Regions from separate parts of the Ruegeria sp. CDSB013 genome, predicted to be linked through region 1. Evidence: riboswitches for the same ligand, from Rfam matches in the RefSeq annotation. Region 1 holds a riboswitch; each other region holds the start of a gene.

What was found. A riboswitch is a leader RNA that binds a small molecule or an ion and turns the genes downstream of it on or off. The one in region 1 is predicted to bind cobalamin.
Region 2: linked by a shared signal. The riboswitch ahead of AC2FJF_RS18125 (hypothetical protein) and the one ahead of AC2FJF_RS15150 (DUF1636 family protein) in region 1 are both predicted to bind cobalamin.
Region 3: linked by a shared signal. The riboswitch ahead of AC2FJF_RS08940 (DUF1636 family protein) and the one ahead of AC2FJF_RS15150 (DUF1636 family protein) in region 1 are both predicted to bind cobalamin.
Region 4: linked by a shared signal. The riboswitch ahead of AC2FJF_RS23045 (metal ABC transporter ATP-binding protein) and the one ahead of AC2FJF_RS15150 (DUF1636 family protein) in region 1 are both predicted to bind cobalamin.

The regions. Positions count from the first base shown of each region.
Region 1 is NZ_JBXWPA010000008.1:199,057-206,365, forward strand. Features, by position in the region: gene cobN (cobaltochelatase subunit CobN) at 1-1,641, opposite strand, end outside; gene cobW (cobalamin biosynthesis protein CobW) at 1,645-2,700, opposite strand; gene AC2FJF_RS15150 (DUF1636 family protein) at 2,697-3,086, opposite strand; cobalamin riboswitch at 3,170-3,379, opposite strand; gene AC2FJF_RS15155 (hypothetical protein) at 3,950-4,120, shown strand; gene AC2FJF_RS15160 (hypothetical protein) at 4,362-5,318, opposite strand; gene AC2FJF_RS15165 (flavodoxin domain-containing protein) at 6,180-6,704, opposite strand; gene AC2FJF_RS15170 (hypothetical protein) at 6,839-7,303, opposite strand.
Region 2 is NZ_JBXWPA010000011.1:143,513-150,821, reverse strand. Features, by position in the region: gene AC2FJF_RS18145 (bifunctional 2',3'-cyclic-nucleotide 2'-phosphodiesterase/3'-nucleotidase) at 1-1,366, shown strand, start outside; RNA gene ffs (signal recognition particle sRNA small type) at 1,406-1,504, shown strand; gene rsgA (ribosome small subunit-dependent GTPase A) at 1,663-2,691, shown strand; gene AC2FJF_RS18130 (alpha/beta hydrolase family protein) at 2,700-3,557, opposite strand; cobalamin riboswitch at 3,702-3,921, shown strand; gene AC2FJF_RS18125 (hypothetical protein) at 4,006-4,413, shown strand; gene AC2FJF_RS18120 (protein-tyrosine phosphatase family protein) at 4,421-4,918, opposite strand; gene AC2FJF_RS18115 (DNA polymerase III subunit gamma/tau) at 5,076-6,827, shown strand; gene AC2FJF_RS18110 (YbaB/EbfC family nucleoid-associated protein) at 7,215-7,309, shown strand, end outside.
Region 3 is NZ_JBXWPA010000004.1:130,538-137,846, forward strand. Features, by position in the region: gene AC2FJF_RS08930 (acetate/propionate family kinase) at 1-1,014, opposite strand, end outside; gene AC2FJF_RS08935 (bifunctional enoyl-CoA hydratase/phosphate acetyltransferase) at 1,007-2,401, opposite strand; cobalamin riboswitch at 2,595-2,802, shown strand; gene AC2FJF_RS08940 (DUF1636 family protein) at 2,904-3,260, shown strand; gene AC2FJF_RS08945 (ABC transporter ATP-binding protein) at 3,257-4,042, shown strand; gene AC2FJF_RS08950 (ABC transporter substrate-binding protein) at 4,053-5,003, shown strand; gene AC2FJF_RS08955 (FecCD family ABC transporter permease) at 5,005-6,018, shown strand; gene AC2FJF_RS08960 (ferredoxin-type protein NapF) at 6,168-6,683, shown strand; gene AC2FJF_RS08965 (chaperone NapD) at 6,680-6,973, shown strand; gene napA (nitrate reductase catalytic subunit NapA) at 6,970-7,309, shown strand, end outside.
Region 4 is NZ_JBXWPA010000021.1:8,923-16,231, forward strand. Features, by position in the region: gene AC2FJF_RS23025 (LysR family transcriptional regulator) at 1-455, shown strand, start outside; gene AC2FJF_RS23030 (hypothetical protein) at 642-884, shown strand; gene AC2FJF_RS23035 (metal ABC transporter solute-binding protein, Zn/Mn family) at 965-1,864, opposite strand; gene AC2FJF_RS23040 (metal ABC transporter permease) at 1,861-2,763, opposite strand; gene AC2FJF_RS23045 (metal ABC transporter ATP-binding protein) at 2,756-3,514, opposite strand; cobalamin riboswitch at 3,744-3,954, opposite strand; gene AC2FJF_RS23050 (acyltransferase family protein) at 4,263-6,008, shown strand; gene AC2FJF_RS23055 (hypothetical protein) at 7,145-7,309, opposite strand, start outside.

The sequences.
Region 1 (7,309 bases):
CGCGACCGACTTGCCGGGCAGCCATTCCAGCGTGCCGTGCGCGCCGATATGGATCAGCGCATCCGCACTAAGACCTTTGCGCAGCCAAAGGTAGAAGGCCACGTAGCTGTGGCGCGGGGTACGCGACAGGTCATGATAATCGTCATCACGCAACTCGGGCGTGCCGCGTTCAGGTTGCAACGCGACCAACGCCTTGCCGCGGCGCAGGGCGGTGAAGTGGAACGCGCCATCTGCAAAGGCCGGATCATCCTCGGGCTTGCCCCAGACGATTTCGAGGTCTGCGCGCAGTTGTTCCGGCAATTCTGCTAGCGCAGTCAGATATTCGCCAAGCGACCACGTAATCCGCGCGTCCAACAACGTATCAGAAATCGGCTGGGCAGGAGCGGTGTCATACCCTTCGCCTTGCAGGTCGGCCAGCATCGCCTCGGCCGAGGCCAAAGCATCGAGGCCCACCGCATGGGCCATCTGCCAATCCTTGCCGGGATAGGTGGACAGCACCAAGGCGGGCACCTGATCCCATTTGGGCTTGTCGTTCAGGTTCAGCCAGCCGACGACACGGTCGATGATGGCCTCGATCCGTTCCGGTTCAGCCCGGTGGGCAAAACGTGAATACTCCAGATGCGGGTCACGCTTGCCCGGTTCCTTGAACGAGGCAATGCCTGCAGAAATTCGCCCGTCCACTTCAGGCAGGACAACGTGCATAGCCAAATCAGCGGGCGAAAGACCGCGTTCCGCCTCGGCCCAGGCTTTGCGGCGGGACGTTGCGAGAGCAACCTGAAACACCGGAACATCGGCAGCGTCCAGCGGCGATGTACCCGATGCGCCTTTGCCCGAGAAGGAAGTGGCGTTGATAATGGCCGACGGTTTAATGGCGGCGATGTTCCCGCGCAGCCAATCGGCGGCGGCAGGTGCTTTTAGCGAGGGGGCGAACATGCCTACTGCTTCGAACCCGCGTTCCCGCAATCGGCGGATCAGGGCTGCGACCGGGGCGGTGTCTGCAGATGTCAGATAAGCCCGGTAGAAGGTCACGAGGATACGCCTCGCGTCGCTCGAGAATGCTGTTTCGACCGGGATTACGCCACGATCCGGGCACCACGCACCGCACTTTGGCAAGGTCTTTGCGCCCATCACCGGCCCGGCATAAAGCCCAGCCGCCAGCGCCATTTGTGCCAAGGCCGCTTGCGCCGCGACTTCGCCGCCGGTGTCACACAGATGCGCAAGCCGCCGCAGGGTTGAGACGGGCAGGGTGGAGTAATCATCCAGCCGCGTATCCTCACGCCCATCGGCAGGTAGGACGGCCAGTGCGATCCCCTTGGATTGCGCCAGCGCCAGAACTTGCTGCAAGCCATAGGACCAGTAAGGCACGCCGCCGATCAAACGGATCAGAATGCCCTTGGCGCCCTCGAGCGTTTGCTCGACATAAGTGTCGACGGACAACGGGTGTTTCAGTGCTGTCAGGTTGGCCAGCCGCATTGTCGGCATTCGCCCTTCGGCCCCGCCACCGCGATGCCAGCCCGCCGCGAAAGCACCAAGGTCACTGTCCGAAAAGGACAGCACCACCAGATCCGCCGGACTTTGGCCCAGATCGGTCGGGGTCTCGGTTTCCTCGAGCCCGTGGCTTTCGCGGAAGACGACGTGCATGGCTTACTCGGCGGCCTCGGTCACGCCCACGAGGATATCGCGGATCGCGGCCTCTTTGATGTCGTCGTGTTCGGCGATGACCACCAGACGCGAACGGCGCTCTTCACCGGGTTCCCACGGGCGGTCATACTGGTGACGTACGCGGGCACCAACGGCCTGCACCAGCAGACGCATGGGTTTGCCCTGAACGGCGGCATAGCCTTTGACGCGCAGGATGTTCAGCTCATTGGCCAGACGTTCGATATTGGCGACCAGTTGGGCCGGGTCGGTCTGTTCAGGTAACTCGACGATGATGCTTTCGAAATCGTCGTGTTCGTGGTCGTGATGGCCATCGTGATGCGACGGACGGGCATCCATGTCATCCTCGGCGGCCGCTTCCAGCCCCAGCACGACGCGCACGTCTACGGCACCTTCGGCGACTTCGACCACTGGCAGCGGACGCGGAGCTTCGGCGGCGATGACTTCTTTGGCTTTCGCCACACCTTCGGCGCCCGCCAGATCGGGTTTTGTCAGCAGGATGATGTCGGCGCACGAGATCTGATCCTCGAACACCTCTGACAGGGGCGTTTCGTGGTCGATCGAGTCGTCAGCCAGGCGCTGGGCGTCCACGGCTTCGACATTCGGAGCGAAGCGCCCGGCGGCGACGGCCTCGGCATCGGCCAGAGCGATCACACCGTCAACGGTGATCTTAGAACGGATATCCGGCCAGTCGAACGCCTTCAGCAGCGGCTTCGGCAGCGCCAGACCAGAGGTTTCAATCAGAATGTGATCGGGGCGCGGCTCCAGCGCCATCAGTGCCTCGATGGTCGGAATGAAGTCATCGGCTACGGTGCAGCAGATGCAGCCATTGGCCAGTTCCATGATGTTTTCCGCCGGGCAATCCGGAATGGCGCAGGATTTCAGGATATCGCCATCGACGCCAACATCGCCAAATTCATTGACGACCACAGCCAGACGCTTGCCCTGCGGGTTCTGCATCAGGTGCTTGACCAGCGTGGTCTTGCCCGAGCCCAGAAAGCCGGTGATCACGGTGACGGGAAGTTTTTCAAGATTGCTCATTTCAGGGCTCCAATCGGGGGAATGCGGGCCGCACAGTTTTTGCGGAAATGCTCGGGGCGCTCACGCCATTTCACCAGACCGTCTTCAGCGGCCAGATATTTGGTGACGCCTTCGACGATGGTCTCGACATGGTCGGCCTCGTCGAGGTTTTCATAGACGAAGGTCCATCGGGACGGGCCACCACGCAAAACGATCGAACATCCCTGATCACAATTCGACAGGCATTCCACCGGCTTCAGGTCCACGCCGTCAGGCAAGCCCGCCTGTTCAAGCGCTGTGTGCAGCAAAGTGCCGGGTCGCTGAGCGTCATCTTCGATGGGCAACCCACGGCGGCATGTCGTGCAGACCAGCAATTCGACTGGTGCGGTCTCGGTCACGTCTCTCATCCCCCTAATCCTTTGTACGGGGGACGGGGTTTCATGCGGGCCACGTGTGCGACATGGACCCGACACCGGAACACCCCGCCCGGTTTCAACTTCGGGTGCTGGCAGGTCTCCCGGCTTGCGGATGTCAGAGCGTTTGCCCTGTCGGATGTCCCGCCTTCCCGGCCTATTGGGCCAGTGGCTTTGGGCACCCTCTCCGGTCACGGTCGCGGGGGCGGCTGTGCTTGGCGATGACATCGCTGGCACATTCCCTTTTCATCCATCCGAGGATGGACACCAACGCATGCGACATGCGGCACGGGCAGGGGGCTTGTCAAGCACGACTGAGGATTGAAAACCGGTTAAGTCAGAAAAGCGACCAGCCGAAGTCAGTCAGCGGCATCCGATGCGATCCGATCACGAAGCCAGGAGCAAAACAGCCCCGCAGCCGCGGATGATTGAGCGCTTCCGGGCTTGGCAATCAGGTAGTGCGGTTGTGTAAACGGAATCGCTGGACCGGCAATCGCAACAGGCGCGCCTTGGGCAATCGCGTTCTGTGCGAACCTTTGGGCAATATTAAGGAAGCGGGCAAAGGCGCGACAAAGACAAAGCACATCCCTCTACCACTGTCGCATTGTGCGTCGCGCCGTTTGTTCGCGGGAAAAGATTTGGCACGTGTGGCATTACTTTCAAACCGCTTCGACATTTAACCCCGGACATCAACGGCGACGGTTATGCTGTTCCAGAAGCCAGTAGGAACATGATACCCAAGTGTATACGCCCGGATTTGCGAAAGCAGCGCAGAAAGCTAAGTGTTTGAAAAGAAGTGGAGGCGAGTACCAATTTCGAACTTGCGTAAAGGAATTAAATTTCTTAATAAATAACAATTGTTTAGTGAGATTTTATCGGTACGTGGGCTTGCGAATGTTGCGGGATTGTTGGTTGAAATTGTTCATTGGCTTAACGCCATCAAGGATGATGCTCGATTTTTGGTTCAAGTGGATTTTGGTGCAATGATCACAGCAACGCTGATTGCTTTCAGGCGCGTCGCAGCCTGAATGCGCCGTCACTCGACCTTCCGCCCGTCAAGATATGAGCCGGTGTTCGGATACCTTAAACGCTGCTTCAATAGCTGCACGATTTCGTCGGCAACAACTGCCATTTTTCATTTGAAAGATTCTGATGCCGGTTTGCCAGAGTAGTCAGTTGTATACGTAATTCTTCATCCGGAATGGAGCTGTCTAGAGCCACCGACATAATGCTGGGGCTTACAACGCGTGCTAAAACAGTTGAGCGCCGTTAGACAATTGCTCCCGGATCGAACGTCGCGTTCTGGAGGTGTCTAAACCTGGTTCGTTCGTGAAGGTAAGTGTCGTGAGCGAACTTTTCCTCCGGTAGTCGTTTCTCTGCGATCTTCCGATGGAACCTTACAAGTCTAGCAACGTCTTTGACTACAGTGGTGGTCGTTTTCAGTGCATCCAGCTTTTTGTCCGAACGGATGTATTCTCGAGCGTCCGCTTTCCACTTGAAACCTGCGAAAAGCAAAGCGTTTGAATCGAGTAGCAGTCGCACCGTGCGACTTTCCCCCATCGAAATGGTTATGCCAGGCTCCACCAAATGATGATGTAGAATAAAGTTCCTTAGACCCATGGCAAAACTATGCGCGCCGGAGTTCTTCCCGATTACCCTTCCAATTCCCCGGGTGTAAGATTCACTGTTTTCCAGCTTGGTGTATTTTCGGATACGTCTGCAAACATCTACGTATGAAGCATAAAGCGCAGAGAATGTTAAAAGATTGGATGTTGCCTTAGATTGTTCTCGAGCATACGCAGAGTTATCTGAGCGCTTGAACTCAAGAACGGTGTCCATCCCTGCCGTAGCCGCATTCAAACCAAGGCTTGCTTCCAGCATTGCGGCATGCACCCTTTCTAAGTTCTCCAGTGCGGTATGAACTTTATGGTAAGGGGAAAAGCGCAATGCGTAATTCCACGATTCCTCTTGCAGCTTTGAAGTGTATGCGGCGAAACCCTCTGGATGATCCGTGCTGCTTTCTGCAATATATGTTGCGACCGTCAGCGCTCGGTTTAACTCGGCGAGCTGACCGTCTCCAAAGTCCCATCTCAGTAGGTCGACTTGAGAGAAACACTTCGCTAATTGAAACTCCTGTGTGGTAACACCCTTTGAGACGGATGCAAAAAGATCGTGTGGTTTAAAGCGATGCTTGGCAATGAAACTCGCAAAATCTTCTTTGGGCATTCGAAACCTAGCTAGTTTTGTTGATATCGCATCGAAGACTTTCCGACATGAACTATAAAATTGACTACTAGGGCGCCGCTCTCGGGCGTCTTCTGGTTCCAGCTTCAACCTATGCGGTTACTATCTAGGTATGATGAAGCTTGCAAATCTGTTCCGAAGACAACAACCCCAACCCAAAAACCCACTTTTGAGTTTTTTCGCACCGGCCAATAGAACACGGCGCGAATAAACCCACGTAACAATGCCATGGAAGGACCCGCGATTTTCTTCGGTGGACCAATGTATGAGTTCTTGGCTCGGTTTTGATGACTACGTGGGAGGGAAGGCGAACAAACACTGTCGGATTCTTCGCAATGAACGCAGCAGTGTTGTGCACTGTTTTCAAAGTGCGGGGAGCGGGGGAGGGGGATTCCTTAGAGCATTCTAGAAAAGTGTATTTCTGCGTTTTTTCACATTCTGCGCTATAGGGTATCCCCAAGTCTCCCCATAAATTTATAACTATATTTAAGATATTGATACTAATAATAAATGCCCTGTTGACACCTCCTCAAAACGGTCCCCGAATGGCTCCCCATGCTTCCCCGGCGCTCCCCGAGATTTTCTTAGATTCGCCGTCAGGCCCCCTGCGACCTGGCCGAATAACCAGTCTCGACTCCCCGGTAGGGAATGGCGGGGAACTGATATAGGGGCGCGGGGGAAACTGTGGCGGAGTTGAGGCATAGGTTAAACGCAGTTGGGCAATCGTACACCTGATCTGGCGTTGATACTCGATATAAGGATAACGCCAGCGCCCTCATCCGAGTCAGTGAAAGGCCGGCCGAACTCTGTCATTGGTTCGATGCTCTCCGAGGTGATGGCGCACTATTCGTCCAGGAATGCTGTTATGGTTATTTTCAACGCATCCCAATCGGTGAATTCTCTCAAGCCATCTCGAGGATCAATCTTCTGGCCTAGCATGACAACGTGTTGGACGATCTCTCTTTCAAAATACCCGTAACTATCAGGCCGTACGGCACCAGCGACCAAGGCGGTCGCGTCTGGTTCGAATTTCGTCCGCATCAGCATTTCGGTAAGATAGTCCCGCGCGTCCTCCTGACCTTTCTGAAAAGCAGCTTTTAGACTGACGGAAAGCAAAAGTGATTTTCGCGAGGATAATGCGTCATGGTGCCTTTCTAAAAACTCCTCGAACGGCTTGGGGTGCCGGCGTTCATGGACGGGAGCCGCAAGGATAACGTGGTCTACATCTTCCAAAGACACTGGACCTGCCAGTTGGTCGATATCGATCAGCCTAGTTTCGTATCCTGCCCCTAATGTGACTTTGTTGATGAAGCGCGAAATCTTGGCGGTCTGACCTTCAATAGTTCCGTAGGCAATAAGTACTGTCATAATGACGCTCCCGCAAACCGGTCTAAACAGCGAACTTACTATGCCGAAACTCTTCGCCACGGCCTTTGATTTCAATCAAAAATGCCGGTCTCTCTAAGCAATCTGGGTAAAGGCGCGACGTCGAAATGACTGGCTCATCCTGTTCTGGAAAGCACAAAAGCTATGGCAAGCCAAAATCCAGTGCGTATGGTCATTGCACCGACGGTTCGCCATTCAAATGGCGTGCCACTAAGAGCCACTAATATTAGAACAGCAAACACCAATAGTGTAGATAAGCCAATCAACCAGGCAATGCGTTGTGCCCAGAATGTGGATTTGTAGATTGCGAATGCGCCAATCAAATAGACAAATCCAGCCAGAAAATTGAACCAAAGCACGAATGGTACCGCATCTCCCACTGCGGCTTTGGCAGCAGCACCCCCAAATAGAGCCGTTCCGCCGGAGAAAATGGTAAGAAGACCAAAGAGTGCTGCGGCTATTGCAACTGGGCGAACCCAAGGCGAAGAGGAAGGCATCGTTGTTTTCCTCTGGAATAAGATTGAATTTCGTGTCGTAAGCAATCCGCCGTCCTCGCCAAACGAACTGAAACGCACGTCCATAGTAGC
Region 2 (7,309 bases), on a different contig from region 1:
CTCGGTGGTTCCGCCGCAGACCCGGAAATGGGAATCTCATCGGCTGGGTAATGACGTCCGGATAGACGACATTCTGACCTGCGCGCGCATTAAAGTGTCAGAGCTTCGATCCCACGGCTGCGACGTGATCATCGCGCTAGCCCATACAGGGCTGGGGTACGTCGACCCCGCGCCCGATCTTGAAAACGCGATAATCCCCCTTGCCGCGATTGAGGGCATTGACGCCATCATCGCCGGGCACACGCATCTGACCCTGCCGGGGAAGTCACACGCTGGGCTGGAACACGTCGATGCCACTGGCGGTATGGTGCATGGCACACCTGTTGTCATGCCGGGATCTGCCGGATCTCATCTTGGCGTGATTGATCTGACGCTGACTGCCACGACGGAAAAGGGTTGGTCGGTCGCGGCTCATCGCACTGAACTGCGCCCGGTCTCAGGTGCTGACCCGGCGGCCGAAGACCCGCTGTTGGTAGCGATGTTTTCAGATGTGCATTCCGCAACACGAAAACGGGCCGCGGAACCGATTGGGCATACGGATCAGAGCCTGCACAGCTATTTCAGCTTTTGCGCCAAGGATCGAGGGCTTGCGATGGTGGCCGCAGCACAGGCTTCGACCGTGCGCCAGATCCTGAAGGGCACACCCCATGAAGCGACACCATTGCTGTCTGCCGTAGCGCCTTCGAAATTCGGTGGTCGCGCCGGGCCTCGCTTTTACTCGGACATTCCTGCGGGCGTAATGCGCATGCGCCACGTGGCCGATCTGAACATCTTTCCAAACGAACTTCGTTCGGTCGCGGTGTCAGGAGAGCACATCAGAGATTGGCTTGAAATGTCTGCGGGCGTTTTCAATCAGGTGAAACCCGGCGCGCAAACTGAATTGGTCAATCCTGATCGAGCCGGACACAATTTCGATGTTCTGTTCGGGCTAAGCTACGTGATCGACCTCAGCGTACCGCCTCGGTTCGATGCGGAAGGGCGACTGGTAAATCCGGCATACCGGCGCATCTCAGATCTTCGTTTCCAAGGCCACGCGGTGACGGCCGAACACCGCTTTGTCGTTGCACTGAACAATTACCGCGCCAGCGGCGGTGGACATTTTCCGTTCATACAAGACGCCGAAGTCATCAACGTTCCAGCCTTGCCGATCCAACACGCATTGAAGGGCTACCTGACCGGTGCAATGCCCACAGAATCGCTGGAACAAGGTCCCTGCCCATTCCGTTTTGCGCCCATGCCGGGGTCCTCTGTCCTGTTGAAGACCGGTCCAAAGGCACAGTGTCACCTCGCGGACATCGCAGAGTTTAGCGCAAAGCTGGCTGGCACGGATGCCGAAGGGTTTTTGCGCATTCAACTCACACTGTGACGGGTTGTCATTTCTGCGTGTCTTCCCTATATCGATTTTCGAGAGGTTGGCGCGGGCGAGCGCCTCGCCAACCTGGTCAGGTCCGGAAGGAAGCAGCCACAACGAGCCCCGCTTGGGTCGATGTCCAACCTCTCACTTACTTGAACCGCTAGCCACAGGAGGGCTTTTATGATTGTAGCAAAAACCCTTTGGGCAGAGCGTTTCTGAGGCCGACCCTCACACCTGCCTGAACACATCACCGCTGATTGCGCGACCGCCATCCAGACGGCTTGCTGTACCTGAACACATGCAGAACAATGTCCTTTACACTTTCGGACCTGGGATGGTCCTCACACTTTGCCGCCCAACATGCGGCCAATCCTTCGTGCGTTCCCTTTCGCATCACAGCCGTTCACCGTGATCGTCTGATCGGTGCAAACATCAACGGTGAAACACCTCTGCTCACCCTGGCCCAGCCGACGGGCGACTTCGCCGTCGGCGACTGGGTATTGGCGGATGATCATAACCGCGTTCAACAGCTGCTGGAACGCCGCAGCCTTTTGAAACGCCGCGCCGCCGGAACTGGGGCCGAGGCCCAGTTGATCGCCGCCAATGTGGATGTGCTGTTCATCGTCAGTTCCTGCAATGCCGACTTCAATCTGGCCCGGCTGGAACGGTATTTGGCTTTGGCACATCAGGCCGGGTGCTATCCGGTCGTCATACTAACCAAGGCCGATACCTGCACCGATCCTGATAAATACTCCAAAGCGGCCGTGTCGCTGTCTCCGTTTCTGACCGTGCTGGCAATCAATGCTTTGGATGCCATGGACGTTCAGCAAGTTCTGTCCTGGTGCCCCACCGGGCAGACCGCTGCACTGGTCGGCTCATCCGGTGTCGGCAAGACAACATTGGTCAACGCCATGACGGGCCTGGATGAGGCAACCTCCGGCATTCGCGAGGACGACGCGCGCGGGCGGCACACGACAACTGCCCGCGCGTTGCATCCGATGCAGAACGGAGGCTGGTTGATCGATACACCCGGCATGCGGGCTTTGCGGTTGCTGGATGCACAAGATGGCGTCGATGAGGTCTTTTCCGACATTCTTGAATTGGCTCAGACCTGCCGCTTTTCCGATTGTCAGCATCAGGCCGAGCCGAGCTGCGCCGTGCAGGATGCGATTTCCAACGGAACACTGGACGCTGAGCGGTTAGAGCGCTGGCGAAAGCTGCGGCGCGAGGATGAGAGGAACTCGGAAACCGTGGCGCAGTCTCGTGCGCGCGACAAGGCCTTTGGTAAGATGGTACGATCGGTGATGCAGGACAAGAAATCCCGAAAAAAGCTGTAAGTACCGGCTCAGGCGATTAACCGGGGCCATATGGCCGCATTTCGGCGCGCAAATGCGCCGATGTGACCGACCCCGGCCAATCCAAAGTCTTTCGGCGACAACTGATGCCGGCGGGCTTTGGGACCGTAAAGATCGGCCAGGCGCCAAACCGCGTTCGGGGGCACCACCTGATCATCGTCCATTGTGAACAGATCGACGGGTGTTTCCGACGCAGCCCAACGGGCGTCTGGAAGGCTTTTGCCGATATCCGGCACGTAGCTCAGCGCAGCGGTGCACCATTTGCGCCACTGCCAGTAGACACGTGCCGGAAGGTCCGAGCCGAACCCAAGTGCCTTTCCCGGCAGGTATCCCAATGCCTTAACCAGCAATGGCGGGTGGGCATACCAGAACATTGTCGCCAGTGCGCGATACGGCCAGGGGTGGTCGGATACCGTCACCAAACCTGAACAGACACAGATCATCCGGTCGATCTGCTCAATATCGGGCTGAATTGGCCCCAGCATTCCACCCACCGAATGGCCAATGCTCCACTGTTGCGCGACAGGAAACCTGCGCCGCATTTCAGTGCGGGCAGCGGGCATGTCGATCAACGCCCAATCGGCCATCGTGGCCTGCGAATCGCGCAGACGCCCCTTTAGAGAGTGGCCAAAATCGCGATAGTCATAGGTCAGACAGGCCATACCCTGTTCTTCCACCAGCCACCGCGCAAAATGCTGGTAATAGTCGCGCGGTACGCCTGTGGCTGCATGGACTACAACCGCCACATCAGGTGCCGAGGCAGGCATATACAGCCGTGCCGACAGTTCGGCCTCTCCGGCAGAAAACGTGAAATCTTCGGTCAAAACGACCGGAGTGTTGTCCAACATGGTGCCCTCGCAAGCATCTGAACTATTCGGTTCACATATGGCATATCGGCGCTTTTGCGCGACTAGAGTCAACAGATTTTCAAAGTGACCAAGCGTCCACTTGAACGATGGAAAACAGCCCGCTTGACTCAAGCCACCTACAACCGCTAGCGATGAGGTGATGGTTCTCGTCCTTATATTGGGGCGGGATGAAAAGGGAACTCGGTGCGGTCCAGCCCGGCAATGCCGGAACGGACCAAGGCCGCGACTGCCCCCGCAACTGTAAGCGGTAAGCAATGCCGAAAAACCACTGGCCGAAAGGCTGGGAAGGTCGGCAAAGCAATGACCCGCAAGTCAGGAGACCTGCCATCAAAGTAAAAACCGAAACTCGGGCGGGGTGTCCGGGCAGGTCTTCAGTTGACTGAAACACCTGTTCCACGTCCCCCGCTCACCGCGCGGAGGGCGCATTATGATCTGGAAGACAACGACCCACGAGTTCACCGCCACCCTGTGCCAGAAAACGGGGAAAACCTGCCCCGCATTGGCACAAATGGCTCGGGCCTTGGCCGAGGCGATGGCAACAGCACAACCAATGACGACCAGCGAATTTGAGGTGGACGGTTCCAGCGAACTGACCCATTGCGGCGAGGGCTGCACGGCTCGGTTTCGCGCTAGCCCGTCCCGGATCAGGGTCTATTGCGGCGCGAACGCAGACGACTCGGCAGATATGTTGGACGACTACGCCGATATGATGTTCAGCCCTGAATTCGCCACTCTGCCAACAGGTGTATTGACCGCCTTGCCTTGCGCAATGCTCGAGGCATCGGCACTTGCGCCGCGACCGTCACAGCACATCGTGCAGCAAGCAACAGCCTGATTTTGCTTCACCGATCGCTCTGGGTCGGCTTCATGGCCCAGGCCATCTGCTCATCCGTTTCCACCGCGCAGGGTCGAGCCAAGCGTAACCGGATTAGCGCGTGGTTTGGGTCTTCACCGCTTTCCACCATGAGCCTAAGCGCGACCATCCCCGACCGCCCACAACCGCCCCGGCAATGCACCAGCACGCGTCCACCCTCGGACAGCACCTGCCGGGCGGCTGCGCTGGCTTGAGGCCAAAGAGTTTCGATTGGCAGGGGCGGCGTGCCAAAATCCTCGATCGGAAGATGCACCCAGGTCGCGGGTCTGCTTTGAACGTCTCTACCAAAACTGCCTGCACCGACCTGCTGCATCTCGGCCTCAGTGGTCATTGAAATCACCAGATCAGGGTTCCAGTCCTGTATCACCCTCAGATCATCCACATACCCGCCGCCGCCGCCAGGCAAGGGGGACAACGCCAAAGTGCCTGAGCCAACAGGCAGTGCGTAGATTGCAAATTTTGCCAAAGCTTATGCTCCTACTGCCACCGGCTTACCAGGTTTTGACAGCCGGTTTATCCCGCTTACAGACGCAGTCCAAACCGAAATTCCACGAAGCCTGCTGTGGACGCGAGCGGCCCGGGTCTCTACGCTACATTTCTGACACGAATCTGACAGAGCAGACATGACCGAAACGCCCAGCCCCGCCTATCAGGTTCTTGCCCGCAAGTACCGCCCCGAAACCTTTGCAGATCTGGTTGGACAGGACGCAATGGTGCGCACGCTAAAAAATGCGTTCGAAGCGGATCGGATCGCGCAAGCCTTCATCATGACCGGCATTCGCGGTACAGGTAAAACCACCACTGCCCGGATTATCGCCAAAGGTATGAACTGCATCGGTCCCGATGGTGAAGGCAAACCAACGACCGAACCTTGTGGCCAGTGCGAGCATTGCATTGCCATCATGGAAGGACGCCATGTCGACGTGATGGAGATGGACGCCGCCAGCCGGACCGGTGTGAACGACATTCGCGAGATTATCGACAGTGTCCGATATCGTGCCGCCAGTGCGCGCTACAAGATCTATATCATCGACGAAGTTCACATGCTGTCGACCAGCGCCTTCAATGCCCTGCTCAAAACGCTTGAAGAACCGCCCGAGCACGTAAAATTCATCTTTGCGACGACCGAGATTCGCAAAGTTCCAGTGACAGTGCTGTCACGATGCCAGCGGTTTGACCTGCGCCGGATCGAACCCGAAGACATGATTGGCCTTCTCAACAAGATCGCAGCGGCTGAGAATGCGCAGATCGCAGAAGACGCGCTTGCTTTGATCACGCGCGCGGCCGAAGGGTCTGCCCGCGATGCAACATCGCTGTTGGATCAAGCGATTTCACATGGTGCCGGGGAAACCAGCGTCGATCAGGTTCGGGCAATGCTGGGCCTTGCAGATCGCGGGCGCGTGCTGGATCTGATGGACATGATCCTGCGCGGTGATGCGGCTGGAGCATTGACCGAGTTGAGCGGCCAGTATGCCGAAGGGGCCGATCCGCTGGCCGTTCTGCGCGATCTGGCCGAGATCACCCATTGGGTTTCCGTGGTCAAAATCACGCCCGATGCCGCCGATGACCCCACCGTCTCACCGGATGAACGTGCGCGTGGTCAACAGATGGCCGAGGCGCTGCCAATGCGGGTGTTGACGCGCATGTGGCAGATGTTGCTGAAAGCGCTGGAGGAGGTCTCCGCAGCACCCAACGCGATGATGGCCGCCGAAATGGCAATCATTCGTCTGACCCATGTGGCCGATTTACCAAGCCCCGAAGAACTTATCAAACGACTACAGGATGCACCTCCCCCCCCACCAAGCGGGGGACCTGGCGGTGGTGTGGCTGTGCCAACTCATGCACCTACGCAGGCGACATCCTCTACGCATCTCTCGGCCCAGCGCGGGCCGGCAGGGGCACCCACCGCAGCGCTTGCCCAGGACATCCAGACCGCGCTGGCACGCTATCCAACCTTCGAACACGTAGTCGAGTTGATCCGTACCAACCGGGACGTAAAACTGTTGGTTGAGGTCGAAAACGGCGTGCGTCTCGTCTCGTATTCCCCGGGACGGATCGAGTTCACGCCAACGGACAAAGCGCCGACCGATCTGGCGCAAAGGCTTGGTTCAGCCTTGCAACGCTGGACCGGAAACCGATGGGCCGTCTCAATCGTGGCCGACGGGGACGCGGCAACAATCGCCGAGGTTCGAGACGCGGCTGATCTGGCGTTGAAAGCGCAGGCCGAACAACACCCACTGGTTCAAGCCGTTCTGATGCAGTTCCCCAAAGCGCGCATCAAACGGATCGAAACCCCGGAAGAACGCGCCGCCAAGGTCGAAACCGAAGCCCTGCCTGAGGTCGAAGACGAATGGGACCCGTTCGAGGAGGATTAACAGCTGCACTTTGCACACATCGATGCGGTCTACTACGAAGCATGCGAAGTATTTAACCCTGGCTGGGATGGCGAACCGGTTAGCGAATTGGTCGAAGCAGTTGCTCTCACCTTGCATCCGGTATCCATGGTCTTGCTGGTGTTGTCTGCTATAGCAATCTGGCGCGGAAACCTATGGATCGCATTGGCGACGTCCTTCGCTTGGGCGATTTGGGCGGCTCACATTTTTGTCGACGACTTGATGGATGACTCGCGTAGATCGGCGGCAGACATCGGGTGCATCGGTCATTCCAGCCTGTTCATAGGGCTGACAATTGCGCTATGTGCGTCGATGACACTTTACGCTGTATATGTTCGCCTAAGGCGATCACAATTTAGGAGACAGTAAATGCTCAAAGGACTCGGCGGTCTGGGCGATATGGCCAAGATGATGAAATCCGCACAGGATTTGCAGACCAAGATGACGGATATGCAGGAAGAGCT
Region 3 (7,309 bases), on a different contig from region 1:
GACCATCTGTCGGATACGGGCGGCATTTTCACCGATACCTCCGGTAAAGACCAAAGCGTCGATGCCTTCCAGCGCAGCAGACAAGGCACCCAGTTCCCGACGGATGCGGAAGACGTAATACTCAATCGCTTTGCGCGCATCCGGAGTGTCAGCAGCCAACAGGGTGCGCATGTCTGAGGACATGCCGGACAGACCAAGCAAGCCAGACTTTCGATAAAGAAGCTCGGCGATTTCGTCTGCCTCCATCCCTTCTTGCTGCATCATGTAAAGCACGACCCCCGGGTCCAATTGCCCGCTGCGGGTGCCCATGGGCAGACCGTCGAGCGCCGAAAACCCCATGGTTGAGGCCACGGCCCGACCGCCCGACACCGCACACATCGACGCGCCATTTCCCAGGTGCGCAATGACGACGCGGCCGTCGTACAAACCCGGCGCAATTTCTTTAAGCTTTTGCGAGACATAGTCGTAGCTCAGCCCGTGAAACCCGTATCTGCGCACACCCTTCTCGTAAAAACGTTGCGGAAGGGCGAAAGTATCATTCACCCAAGGATGCGTCCGGTGAAACGCGGTATCGAAGCACGCAATCTGGGTGGTACCCGGAAAGGCTGCCGCGGCCGCCTTGATACCCGCAAGGCTGTAGGGTTGGTGCAAAGGCGCGAAGGGAATGAAACCGCTTAGCGTATCAAAGACGTGCTCGTCCACCACGACAGGTTCCGAATAGACTGGTCCGCCGTGAACGACGCGGTGGCCCACGGCCCGGACGTGAATGTCCGGCAGGTATTCGCGGGTAAGTTCAAGAAACGCATTGATGGCCTCGTCATGTGTTTTGGCTCCAGACAACTGACGGTCGACAGACCGCCCCCCTGCTGATTGGGCCAACAAGCGTGGTGCATCCCCCAACCGCTCGATCTGACCGCGCCAGCGCATACTGGGACGTCGGTCCTCGACCAGTTCGTAAAGCGCGAATTTCAACGAGGACGACCCGGCATTCAGTGCCAAAACATGTTCAGCCATGGATTTTGCCTTCATTCGCAATTGCATGCAGCGCCGCGACAGCACAAGACGCCAGCCGCGAAGCATCATCATCTGCCCGAGATGTCAGGATAATCGGTGCCGCAGCACCTATCACGACGCCGGCAGCCTCGGCATGCGAGATATATGTCAGCTGTTTGGCTACCATGTTGCCGGCTTCGATATTCGGAACAACCAGAATGTCTGCGACCCCCGCGACCGGTGAGGTGATGCCTTTTGTCCGCGCGGCGTTCAGATCAACCGCATTGTCCATGGCCAAGGGGCCATCGACCAGCCCGCCGGTGATCTGTCCACGCTCGGCCATTTTCGACAACAGCGCCGCATCGACAGACGACGGTAAATGCGGGTTGATGGTCTCAACCGCCGACAAGACGCCAACCTTGGGCATCTCGATGCCAATAGAATGCGCAAGATGGATGGCGTTTTGAACGATATCGGCCTTGGTTTCGAGATCCGGTGCGATATTCACCGCCGCATCGGTAACCATGATGGGCCGGGACATGCCCGGCACGTCCATAACGAACACATGCGACAAGCGTCGCCCGGTCCTCAGGCCGTTTTCGCGGCGAAGAACGGCGCGTAAAAGGACATCTGTGTGCAAGTGACCTTTCATCAGCATCCGGGCCTTGCCTTCGACGACCAGATCGACGGCGCGACGAGCAGCCACATCGTGGCCTTTGGCTTGGATAATTTCAATTCCGGCCAAATCCGCTCCAAGCTGGGCGGCAGCGGCGGTGATTTTGTCCGGGTCGCCCACCAAAATCGGCGTAATGATGCTGTTTTCCAACGCCAGCAACGCCCCGCCCAGCGAATTTGGCTCCTCTGGCGCAACGATCGCTGTGGGCATCGGGTCCAGAGGACGTGCCTTTTCCAACAAAGCGTCGAAGTGCCGGTGACGTTGAACGATCAGTCCCGGCATCTCAACCGAGTCGAAGGTCAAATGCCGCGACGGTGGTGTGACCTGTACGGTACCGCTCAGGATCAATGCGTTATCCCCGACCCGGCGCACCTCGGCGGAACAGGTCAGGTCGCCGTCTTCACGCTTTTCGGTAACAGCCACAAAGGCGGTCAGTTCTTCGCCCGCCATAACCGGAGCATGAAAACTCAGGTCCGCCCGACGTGTTTGCGTACCGGCCCCCGGTAAGATGTTTCCAATGACTGCAGCCACCAGACCCGCGGGCCACAAGGCGGGCGCGACAGCCTCGGGGTGTCCATCTCCATCTCCGTCATAGGCCGCCAGATTCAGCGGGTTGTGGTCACCCGAAGCCGAGGCAAACGCGTACAAGTCGTCCACGGTGCACAATCGGGTGACCTGCGCCTTGTCGCCTACCTTCAGTTGAGAATAGGTTCTGTTTTCTTGAATTTTCATCTCAACCGGCTTTGTTTACGAATGCGTGTTCGTCGTTTTAAACATTGGATGTGCGGCCCTTCCGGAACCAGAACATATCCACCTTTGTCCCTACATTTCTGCGACGCAGCGTAGTCAGATCGTTGGCAAATGACAAATGACCTCTGTGCGTGGGGCGCTGAGTATTATCGCTTGACCCAAAATCGGAACTCGGGCAAGCATCACCCACGATGGTTCCCTATGGTTCGCCAAGGGATGAAAAGGGAATACGGTGAGGTTGCCAACAAGCGCCAAGTCCGTGACTGCCCCCGCAACTGTAAGCGGTGAGCGACGCCAAATACCCACTGACCCCAAATGGGTCGGGAAGGATGGCCAAGCCACGACCCGCAAGTCAGGAGACCTACCATCCGATGTTCAACCAACCCGGGGCGGGGCGTCCTGGAAGGAGGCTTTATGACACGTCTAAGACGTGATGACATGATTGGCACCTTCTGCCCGCGCTTGGCAACAGGCGGAGTGGGCTATGTCGATCAGTCCTGATCATTTCCTTCTGATTTGCGAGACCTGCGAGGGTTCTGACCGGGCGGATTCATTGCGCGCTGCGCTTGCAAGCAAGCTTCCATCCAGTTTTGACATCCAAAGCGTTTCCTGCATGGCCGGTTGCGGTCATCCCACAACCGTCGGGTTTCAGGCATTCGACAAAGCGCAGTACCTTTTCGGTGACATCCAATCGACTGAGGACGTGGATGCTTTGGCCGAATTTGCACATCAATACCATCGCAGCGCGGATGGGTGGACCAACGCAACGCAGCGCCCGCCTGCCCTTCTTGAAAAGACCCTGGCGCGCCTGCCCCGGCTGAAGCTGGAGACAAGCGCATGACCTGCGGAGCTTTCCTTGAGGCGCGCGGGCTGGAGTATTACGCCCTGAACGGCGACGTACTGCTGCAAAACATCAATTTCGAACTGAGTGAAGGGGCCACTCTGGCAATTGCCGGCCCAAACGGTGCGGGTAAGACAACGCTGCTGAATCTTTTGTGCGGCGGTGAAGAGATTGTGCTGGGGGACGTTTTGGTAAAGGGGCGCAGCCTTCGGCAGCTTTCGGCGATGGACCGCGCCCGAATGATCGCCGTGGTCAGTCAACAGGAATCGCCGGACGGGCGTTTGTTTCTGCGCGACTACGTGGCCCTTGGGCAAATCCCGATCCGCGCCGATCGATCTGCGGCTGAGCACGCCTTGGAATTGGACCGCATCCTGAAGCTTACCGGACTGGTTGCCCTCGCTGACAAGCGGATGGCCGTATTATCCGGGGGGGAACGCCAGCGCGCTCATATCGCAAGGGCGTTAGCGCAGAACCCGTCGCTGCTGTTTTTGGATGAGCCGACGAACCATCTGGACCCGGACGCCAAGGGACGCATGCTGTCGCTGGTGGCTCAGCTGGGCATTACGGTGGTCATGATCGTCCATGATCTGGTCATGATCCCGGAATTCGCGACCCATGTCGCGTTGATGAAATCCACACGCCTGACCGGTTTCGGCCCAGTGCACGAAGTGCTGACACCCGAAAGGGTCCGTGAAACGTTCGGTGTCGATTTTCTTAGCTTTCAGCATGAAGGCCGCATGATCCCGGCACTGGATATCCGAAGAACCACTACCTCAAACTAGGGAAAGTAACATGAACAAAACTCTCTGGTGCGCTGCACTGATCAGCGGCATTGCAAGTGCCGCAACAGCGCGCGAGATCACCGTCGACAATTGCGGCGAGCCGATGGTGTTTGAAACTCAACCCGAGCGGCTGGTCGTGCACGACATGAACATGACCGACATGGCTTTTGCACTGGGTTTGCAGGACAAGATCGTGGGCCTGACGGGCATCACCGGCTGGTACAAAACCAGCCCCGAGTTTGAAACCCTGCGCGGCGACATCCCGGAACTTGCGCCCAAGTATCCAACAGTAGAAAATCTGGTCGCTGTCGAACCCGACCTTTTCTTTGCGGGCTGGTACTATGGCATGAAGCCGGGCGGTGACGTGACCCCCGACACTCTTGCGCCGTTTGGCATCAAAACGATGATCCTGACCGAAAGCTGCGTACATCTGGATAAGGATCGCCCCGAAGCCAGCATGGACCTGCTGTTCACCGACGTTCTTCGCTTGGGCAAAGTCATGCGCGTTGAGGACAAGGCAGAAAAGCTTGTTTCCGGCTGGAAAGAGGAACTGTCCGAAATTGAAACACAGACAGCCGACCTGCCGAAACCCCGCGTTTTCCTGCTGGACGGCCCCGCCGATGCCCCGTTTACGGCTGGTAAGTTTGCCATTCCCGACGCGATGATTGCTGCCGCTGGCGGCGAGAACGTCACCCATGATATGGACACCAGCTGGGGTCGTTCCTCGTGGGAGGCTGTTGCCGCTTCGAACCCGGAATTCCTGGTTTTACTTGATTATCAAACTGGAAATGGCGCCGCAGATACCTTCAAGTTCCTGCAGGACCATCCCGTGATGTCTCAGACGGATGCGGTCAGGAACGAACGCTGGATTGGTCTGCGCTACGAAGAACTGACACCCGGACCGGCAAATATCGAAGCAATTTCGAAAATGGCCAAAGCCATGCACCCGGGCCTGAACTGATATGGGCCGTCTTGGCCTTACACTCTTGCTGGGGGCGGCTGTATTGGCCGCCCTTTTGCTGACCTCGACTATCTACGGAACCACATCCATTCCGGCCTCTGACGCGCTAGCCGGTGTCTTGTTGGGCACAGGATTGATGGACGGAGAGATGTCTCCGCTCCACCGCATCGTGTTTGACCTGCGCTTACCACGCGCGCTGTTTGCCGCGGTGATCGGTGCCGGATTGGGCGTCGTTGGCGTTGTCCTGCAAACCACCACACGCAACGATCTGGCGGACCCGTTTCTGTTCGGACTGTCCTCTGGCGCTGCGGCGGGAGCTGTCTTTGTCATTACAGTAACCGGAGATGTGCTGGGCTTTTGGACCCTGCCACTGGCCGCGTTTTTCGGAGGGCTTGTCGCATCAGGCATTGTGCTGGCTTTAGTTCATGGGCTGCGCACAAGCGCGCCCGAAAAACTGATCCTTGCAGGGCTTGCAGTTTCGTTTTTGTTTTCAGCCATTACCAATTATCTCATTTTCGCGGGCGACAGCCGTGCGGCCCATTCGGTAATATTCTGGATGCTTGGGGGTCTGGGTCTTGCCCGGTGGGAGACATTCCCGCTTGTCTGCGCCGGTTTAGTATTGATCCTCGCCTATGCGATGTACCGCAGCCGCTGGCTTGATGCGCTGCTGACTGGTGATTTGACCGCCGCCACCCTGGGTGTGCCCGTTCAGGGCTTGCGGTTCCGAATGTTCTTCGTGGCCGCTCTTGCGACTGCTGTGTTTGTCTCCGTTGCGGGCGTGATCGGTTTTGTCGGCTTGATGGTTCCCCACATCGCGCGCGGTATCGCAGGGCCATTGCACAGCCAGCTTGTGCCTACCGCCGCCATTGTTGGGGCAGCGTTGCTTACAGGTTCGGATATCCTGAGTCGTCTGTTGCTTGCCCCGCAAGAGCTGCCTGTTGGTATTGTCACGACATCGCTGGGATCGGTTTTTGTCTTTCTTCTGTTGATCCGAACCGCTCGACCTCGGCGCTGATCGCCAAAGGTCGCATAGGTGCAAAAGTTAAAGTTTCCCAAATGACTAATAATAATCGGGCAAAATGACCTAAATCAAAAAAGACCCCCACAGATCACGGTATGCGATACACTCGATTACAGGAATCGAGTGTAGCCAGGTCGCATGCAATGCAACAATTGACCAGCCGACGCGCGTTTCTAAGCGCCAAAATTAGACCAGAGGACGGCAATATCGCCAGACCTCCGGGCTCGGTTGAGCTGTGCTTTGTTGAAACATGCAGCAAATGTGGTGATTGCGCAGATACTTGCCCCGAAGATGCGATCGTCATCGGGACAGACGGATACCCCCTGTTCAAGCCAACTGACACTCCCTGCACCTTCTGCGGTGACTGCGCCCGGATTTGTCCAACCGAAGCGTTATCGATTGACCGTCTGCCAGATTGGCCATGGCGCGCCGCGCTGACAGCGGACACCTGCCTATCCATGAACGGCGTGAGTTGCCGCATCTGCCAGGACAACTGCGATCAGGGCGCCATCCGTTTCAAACTGATGACCGCTGGCCGCGCAGAGCCCGTGCTTGACCTTGATACATGCAATGGGTGCGGGATTTGCCCAAGTTTATGTCCCGCCGATGCCATTGCGCTTAAACGCCAATCTCAACCACAAATGGAAACTACTCAATGAACATCTGCGGTTGTCTTGCCCATGTCGCACCTGATCACACAAGCGCAGCAGCGCGGGTGATGAGGGACACACCGGGTATCGAAATTCACGCCGAAACAGACGATGGGCGATTTGTTGTCGTTGTCGAAGACACGCCATCACGCCTTGCGTCCGAGATCATCATGGATCTGCACCAGATCCCGGGCGTCATCTCACTGACACTGACTTATCACCATTTCGAGGATCCTGCGGACGCCCGTCCGCAGCCCGATGCCCCAAGCCCAACCCCCAGCCGGAGGCCCACGCAATGACACATTCTGAATCCCGTCGGACTTTTCTCAAGGCCTCTGCGGCCGCAGCAACGGCGTCTGCCGCTGGTATTCCGCTGGCAGCCGGTCAAGCCAATGCCCAAGCCGGAGCGCCGGACATCCGCTGGGACAAGGCGGCCTGTCGGTTCTGTGGTACAGGCTGCTCTGTTCTGGTTGGCACCAAAGAAGGTCGCGTCGTTGCGACGCAAGGCGACCCCGACGCGCCCGTGAACCGAGGGTTGAACTGTATCAAGGGCTATTTCCTATCCAAGATTATGTACGGCAAGGATCGACTGACCACGCCTTTGCTGCGCAAGACCAACGGCGAATACGACAAAA
Region 4 (7,309 bases), on a different contig from region 1:
ACATCGGAATTATTGCGCTGCATCGCCCTTCGACAAGTCTGAACTATGCGCCGTTATATGGCGAGAACATGTTCCTGTATTGCGGCCGGGAACACCCCCTGTTCGAAATACCGGACCGGGAACTCAGGACCAGTGACCTACTCAGGTACAATTATGTTGGGCTCAGCGTGAACTCTCCGAACCTCATTGTCGGTCAGCAACTGGGCTTTCAACGTTCAGCAAAAGTTCAAAGCGAGCAGGCGCTGGCCATACTTATCCTGTCGGGGCGATACATAGGTTATTTGCCTGATCATCTTGCGCAGGATTTTGTGGACCAGGAAAAAATGCGGATGGTGTTGCCAGGCGAAACGCAATATCGAACCCGGTTTGCTGCAGTGACCAGAAAGCAACCTGAACCGACGCGGGTGACCAAACTGTTTCTGGAAGTATTGCAGAGCGAACATTCGAAACCCTGACAACTTCTCGGTCGACACAATGCATGCCGGTTGTGGTCGAAGCGAAGCTTTTCACTTCCTATCAGCACTGAAACGCAAGGTTGGGGTCGCGTTTTTTGTACCGCCAAATACTTGTGACTTTCCGCCACATCACTAGCGTTCGCCTTCCTCTCACTTACATGTGCGGCATCAAAATGAGGCGGACACATGATAGACGACGACCCCCAACCCGCAGGGTATTATAACACGCACGACATATGGACCTTGGACCCCACGCCTGCGGACCAGTTGGTCTATGACGCCTTTGCCTCGGGCGTTGTCGATCTTTTGCAGGTGTTGGATGACAACAAGACGATGATGTCACGGGACGTTTACGCAAGATTTTTCGCCTCGCTATTGGATCTTTCCCGTACTTTGGGAGAATACGAAGACGGCTGGAAGCCGGACTAAGCGACGTTTTCCCAAAACCCAGTGTTCCAAAGCACCGTATGAGGCGGCGGATCAAGCACCGCCTCGTGCCTGAAGACCAATTAGCTTGCGGTTGCGTTCCCAAGTGTATTCAGCAGAGTGTTCAGATTGTGCTGGAACATCGCAAGGTAGCTGGTGGCAGGGCTACCCCGTTCCGACAAGGCGTCCGAGAACAGCCGTCCACCAATCACGATTCCGGTTTCATCCGAGATCTGCTGAATCAAAGTGGGGCTTGTGATGTTTTCAACAAACAACGCGGCAGCACCATCCGCCTTCAGTTGGTCAATCAGAACAGCAAGATCCTTGGCTGATGGCTCTGCTTCGGTGTCGATGCCAACCGGCGCAAGGAAAGTCAGGCCGTAGGCGTCTGCCAAATATCCAAATGCGTCATGTGCGGTCACAACCGTGCGGCGATTGGCGGGCAGACCTGCCAGCTTTGCCTTGGTTTCTACATCCAGCGCCTCAAGCTGCGCGATATAGACCGCGGCATTGGCAGCGATTTCTTCGGCGTGCTCGGGCATCGCCTCTGTCATCACGTCGGCGACATTGGTCACGTAAATCATGCCATTCGACAGCGAATTCCAGGCGTGGGGGTCGATTTTGCCCTCGACTGTGACAGGCGTGATGCCGTCGGTGGCAACGTGCACGGTTGCGTCAGTGCCCGATTCAGCGATTAGGGTATCGGACCATGTCTCAAAGCCCAGACCGTTGACAAAGATGATATCCGCCCGGGCAACGGCCTTCGCATCTGCAACCGAAGGCTGATACACATGCGCATCCGCATCCGGGCCCACGATTGTCGTAACCGTGGCCAGATCGCCCACGACCTCTTCGACCATGTCGCCGAGGATCGAAAAGCTAGCGACGATCTTGACGTTGTCTTCTGCCGCAACGGCCGGCAATGCAGCCAAAGCAAACGACACAGAGGCAATGCCGGCGTAGAGTGACTTTACAAGAGTCATTGTGCTCTCTCTTCTTGTTGAATTTGGGCAATGGGGATGTCTTTGGAAACAGACGGTTTGCGCATCCGTCTGCCAAAACCAAGGGGACCGAAAATAGCCGAGAACAGAAAGAACCCACCGGCAACCAAAACGATCGCCGGGCCGGACGGCGTGTCCGGGAACAAGTAGGACAGGGTCAGGCCGATCCAGCAACTGGACAAGGCAAACACAAAGCCCAGGACCAGTTGCCCGGTGATCGTACTGGCCCAATAGCGCGCCGCAGTTGCGGGCAGGATCATCAAGCCAACGGCCATCAACGTTCCCAGTGTTTTGAACGCGGCCAGCAGGTTCAGAACCAACAGCAGCATAAAACCCTGATCTACCAACCACGGTCGGCGCGTCTGCGTTTCGAAGAAAACCGGATCACAGGTGCTGACAATCAGCGGACGAAGCAGAACGGCGAATGCCAACAATGTTACCGTCGCCACCCCTCCGACAAGGATCATCGACGCGTCGTCGATCCCAAGGATTGATCCGAACAGGAAGCTTTTTAATGGGACTGCGGACCCTGCTGCAGACAGAATAAAGATACCCACCGCCAGTGCGATCAGATACAGCGAGGCAAGGCTGGCATCGCTGCGCAGGATCGTCCGGCGTGCGAGAAAGGCGGTCAAAATGGCGACGCCAACACCCGCGATAAGCCCTCCGACCAGCAGTGACATGACTGACAAGCCCGCCGTGACAAAGCCGATGACGATGCCCGGGGTAATCGCGTGGGCCATGGCCTCACCAGCCAGCGATAGGCGACGCAGAACAAGAAATGCCCCCACCGGCGCGACCGAAGCCGACAAAACCGTGGTTGCCACAAAAGCGCGACGCATGAAGGCAAAGCTCCACATTTCGACGATCAGGTCATACATTGGCGTGCTCCGCTGTTGAATGGGTGCCACGGAACATCCAGGACGCCTGACTTTCCGAGAGGTATCCTTGTGCAACCAGCCGGTCTGGTGTCAGAACGTCATTCACCGGTCCATGGGTCGCCTCTTGCCCGCCCAAAAGCAGCGCGTGGCTGCAATAGTCCAGTACCGAGGAAAGATCGTGCACCACCAAAACCACCGCGCGCCCCTCATCGCGCCATCGGCGTATAATCGACAGCAGATGCGCCTCAGTACTTTGGTCGACGGCGGCAAACGGTTCATCCAGCAGGATCAGCGGCGCGTCCTGCATGATAACCCGTGCGAACAGCGCGCGCTGCAGTTGCCCGCCCGATAGCATATGCAGAGGCCGGTCAGCGATATCCAGTACCCCGGCCTCATCCAGCGCGGCGGCCATCCGGTCACGTGCCGCGGCGTCCAGCCCGGTACGATAACCAAACCCGCGCCAAGCACCCATCGCGGCAAGATCCCTCACACGGATGGGAAATCGGCGGTCGAACTCGGTCATCTGCGCCAGGTACCCGATGTCACCAGGACGGCCCTGCGGCCAAGTCAAACTGCCCGAAAGCGGATCCATCAAGCCCAGCAGCATCTTTACAAATGTGCTCTTGCCCGACCCGTTCGCACCAAGAACGGCCAGGGTTGTCCCGGACGCGATATCCATGGAGAGGCGGTGAAACAATGTCAGGTCGCGGTAGCCCAACGTCAGATCTCGGATTTGTAAAACGGCCGACATCAAATCACCGCGTAAATCGCGAGCCACAAGATCGCCGACAGCGCCAGAGCCCCCGTGACCAGCACCGGAACACTAAATTCCGTCAAGCACTTACCCCTTTGGGTGTCAGCTTTTTGCAATGACAACGGCAACGCCTCCTGTGTTCGGACAGGGGCAAAGCGAGCGCAAGTTCGTGCACGGTACGGACCGCTTGAAACATTGTCATCTCCCTCTGGGACACCCCGCCCAGGTTCATAAATTTCGGATGGCAGGTCTCCTGACTTGCGGGTCAAAGCTATCCCGATCCTTCCCAGGCTATTGCCCAGTGGACGATCTCGGGTCGCTCGCCGCCTACAGTTGCGGGGGCAGTCACGGAATTGGTCTTTTCACAGAACCGCACCGTATTCCCTTTTATCCCTGACCGCAGAATACAGTCGGGAACCATCACGTGGACCAAATACGAATTGATTTGATTCGACAAGAGCGCGAACCAATCGGTGATGGCAATTTGTACCAGGCTCCAATCAGCCAAAAAAATTCTACGATAAGGGTGCTAGCAATGGCAGTGACTTCGCGGGGCTCACTCAGAAGTTTTCAGCCTGGGTCTTGCAACGACCGGAACGCATAAACCTGCCAATACTTTGTTCGATTGGCTGCGGCGGCTCAAAGTTCCTCGACACACTCTTGACGACAGATGCGCTTCGAAAGCTCACAGGCCCGAGCACAAAATACAAGAGTGGGTTTTGATTAAATGCTGTAACGGAAAGAAATTGATGGCCTTCGCAGCATTGCAGTTTTACCAGTGGTTCTTTTTCATTCCGGCATAAGCCTGTTCAGTGGAGGTTTTTTAGGCGTAGACGTTTTCTTCGTTATCAGCGGATATCTAATAACCTCTATTATCCTTGATGATCTTGGAAAAAATAGCTTCTTTCTTTTGAAGTTCTACGAGCGTCGGGCCCGACGGATCTTGCCTGCCCTGAGTGTCGTCGTACTGGTGTGTATTCCTATCGCTTGGTTTACCATGCTGCCCGATCCACTGGAAAACTTCGGCCAGAGTGTCGTGGCCACGATGTTCTCTCTGAATAATGTTCTTCTCACGCTAACAAGTGGATACTGGGACCTCGCGTCCGAGTTCAAACCTCTGGTTCACGCATGGAGCCTGGCAGTTGAAGAACAGTTTTACATAGTTTTTCCGCTTTTGCTTATGGCCCTGTACCCGGTACTTAAACACAGAACGGATCTGCTGGTTTGGGCTATCATCGGGTCCAGTTTCCTGGCGAGCGTACTGTTGGTTCAAACCCACCCGGAGAGCACATTTTATCTTCTGCATACACGCGCCTGGGAACTCGGATTCGGTGCATTGGGGGCCTGTTGGGAAAATAGGCGCAAGGTTAGAGCGAGCAACAGTCTTTCGCTACTTGGCCTTATTGCGGTGATTGCATCTATGGTGATCTTTGACGGGACCATGCAACACCCGTCATACCTGACAGCCGTTCCGGTCGTCGGGTCTTTGCTCGTTCTCCTCTATGCAAAGGAAGGCACTTTTGTCGCCAAACTGCCGAGCATCAGAATTCTGGTTGGCATTGGCCTGATCAGCTACAGCCTGTATCTCTGGCACCAACCAATTTTCGCATTTGCGCGCATTGCTAGCTTTGAAGAACCCAGCCCGTATTTTCTTGCCAGCTTGATACCATTTGCATTCCTTTTGCCCTATCTGACCTGGCGTTTTGTCGAACAACCGTTCCGCAACAAAAACGCGATCTCTCTTTCACGCCTTGTTGTTTCGTGCACCGCAGTGACCGCAACGCTGTGTGCTGTTGGGCTTTCGCTGTATCTCGGACAAGGCTTCCCTACACGCGTTTTCGACACGGATCGAGAGGTCGCAGCGGGGATGCACATTGGGTATAATCACCGCATCAGCCAGTACGACGCAGAAAAGTTTGATACGAACAGCGGCATCAACATTTTGATTGTCGGGAACAGTCAGGCCCGTGATTTTGCGAATATTCTCATTGAGATGGGCATAATGAAGGATGCAAATCTAATTTATCGCGACGCACTCAATGTTTGCGAGCCCAGGCTTTGGGACGATGACACAAAATCTTTGATACAAAATGCTGACGCGACTTTCTTGCCAATCGTCAACCTTTCCGGCGCTTGCAAACTCTTTCTTGAAAACGGGCTTGCCGCGCAACACAATATCGTCTTCGTCGGCCCCAAACACTTTGGTTATAGTCTCAATGCATTCACCTTACTGCCCAGGTATGGTCGGCCAAACTATACGACTAAGGTATTCGAAGAAATAGTTGAGGCAAACAGGCAGAATGCGTCGGTCATACCGGCTGGTTTGTATGTCGATATCATCAGCTACGCGACCACAAATGGGAATCAGATCCATGTTTTCGATCAAAATGGAGACATTATTTCTGCGGACCGAGTGCATATTACCCAAGCCGGAGCCCAATTCTTTGCTTTATTGATGAAAGACCATCCAGCGTTTGAGATCTTTTTCTAACGCTGGGTCTGCGCATGTTCTGTCCTGATCAAAAGAAACAGATATGTGCGGCTTTAAAGTCTAAAAGGAGAGCGATGGCCTTCTTCCAAATCGAGTTGCCGGGCGGTGCCATTTCCCCAGCCTCCCGACAATAGTCTCGATCCGAGTACCCCCGGCGTTTGCGGTCATCCGAAGTTTAGATCAGGGAAATGCGCACCGGATGTAACAGTACTTCCGTCACGACGGCGGCCCGGCCCCAAAGCAAATGCTGCCCCACCGGAGGCACTTAGGGAGCAAAAGCCCCCACATTCTTCTCCCAAACATCGCCAAACAACCCAGCGGCAGGGCATTGCGTCCTTGAATTTGGCTCTGTGTCCCTAAACGTCACCAGCAAAACCGCCCCTTGACCTGACCGACCGGGTAGCAAGTCAAATCTGGCGATTTGAGATGCGATTGGGCTCTAAGCAACTCCGCAACCGCTTCGAGATGTGAAACTGGCAGGACATGCACGACATCATCGGAGTCGCGTTTACAGACGCGTTGGGCCGCATTCGTTACTTTATACCTACATCCCGCTTTGGGTTTGAGCGGTTCAAGGACAGCCATGCACTGTGAAAAATTCTGGACAATTCGCGTTTCAAATCCCTTTCGGAGGTATACCCACACTCACAACTGTATCCTGTTGCTTCCACAATGCTTCCAGTCAGTTTGGACCTAACGCAAAAAGCCTCGCGTTATGCGAGGCTAAGTATTTGATATCCGACCTTAAAGTTTGGTTGCGGGAGCAGGATACCAACGATGTTTGCAGTCTCTGCTCTTCAGTACCGCATAGGCGCAATTCACATTCTTGCTCAGGTTCTTCTTAGTCGCGTGATATGTGTCGAGACTGTTGCACTTATGCACTATCGTCCGCTTCGCGCTGGCAAACGGACATCCGACAGAAACAGTCAGATGACCGCTTCGAGCCCGAATCGGACGTATTTTCGTGCCTCCAAAAATGTTATTTTGGAACAAAGGGACAAACTGTCTAAGTCACAAGACAGTGTTGATCGAAGTTAAAGCCTAAACTCGACTAAAGGCTTCCTCGATACTCAGGAGTCGCACGGTCAAAAACAAAGCCGCCCACAAAGTGAACGGCCTTGAAGCATTGGCACAGGTCAATTGGTCAGAGAAGCATTGCACTCACGCGCCGCTTCAATCGCCTTCTTGGTACCAGCAAGGCTTATGTCGAAAGCAAAATTGGACTCCGGCATTACAATCATCGTTTCGCGTTCCATCACGTCTGTGACGAAGTCAGGATTGTTAGCAAGGAGATAACCGCC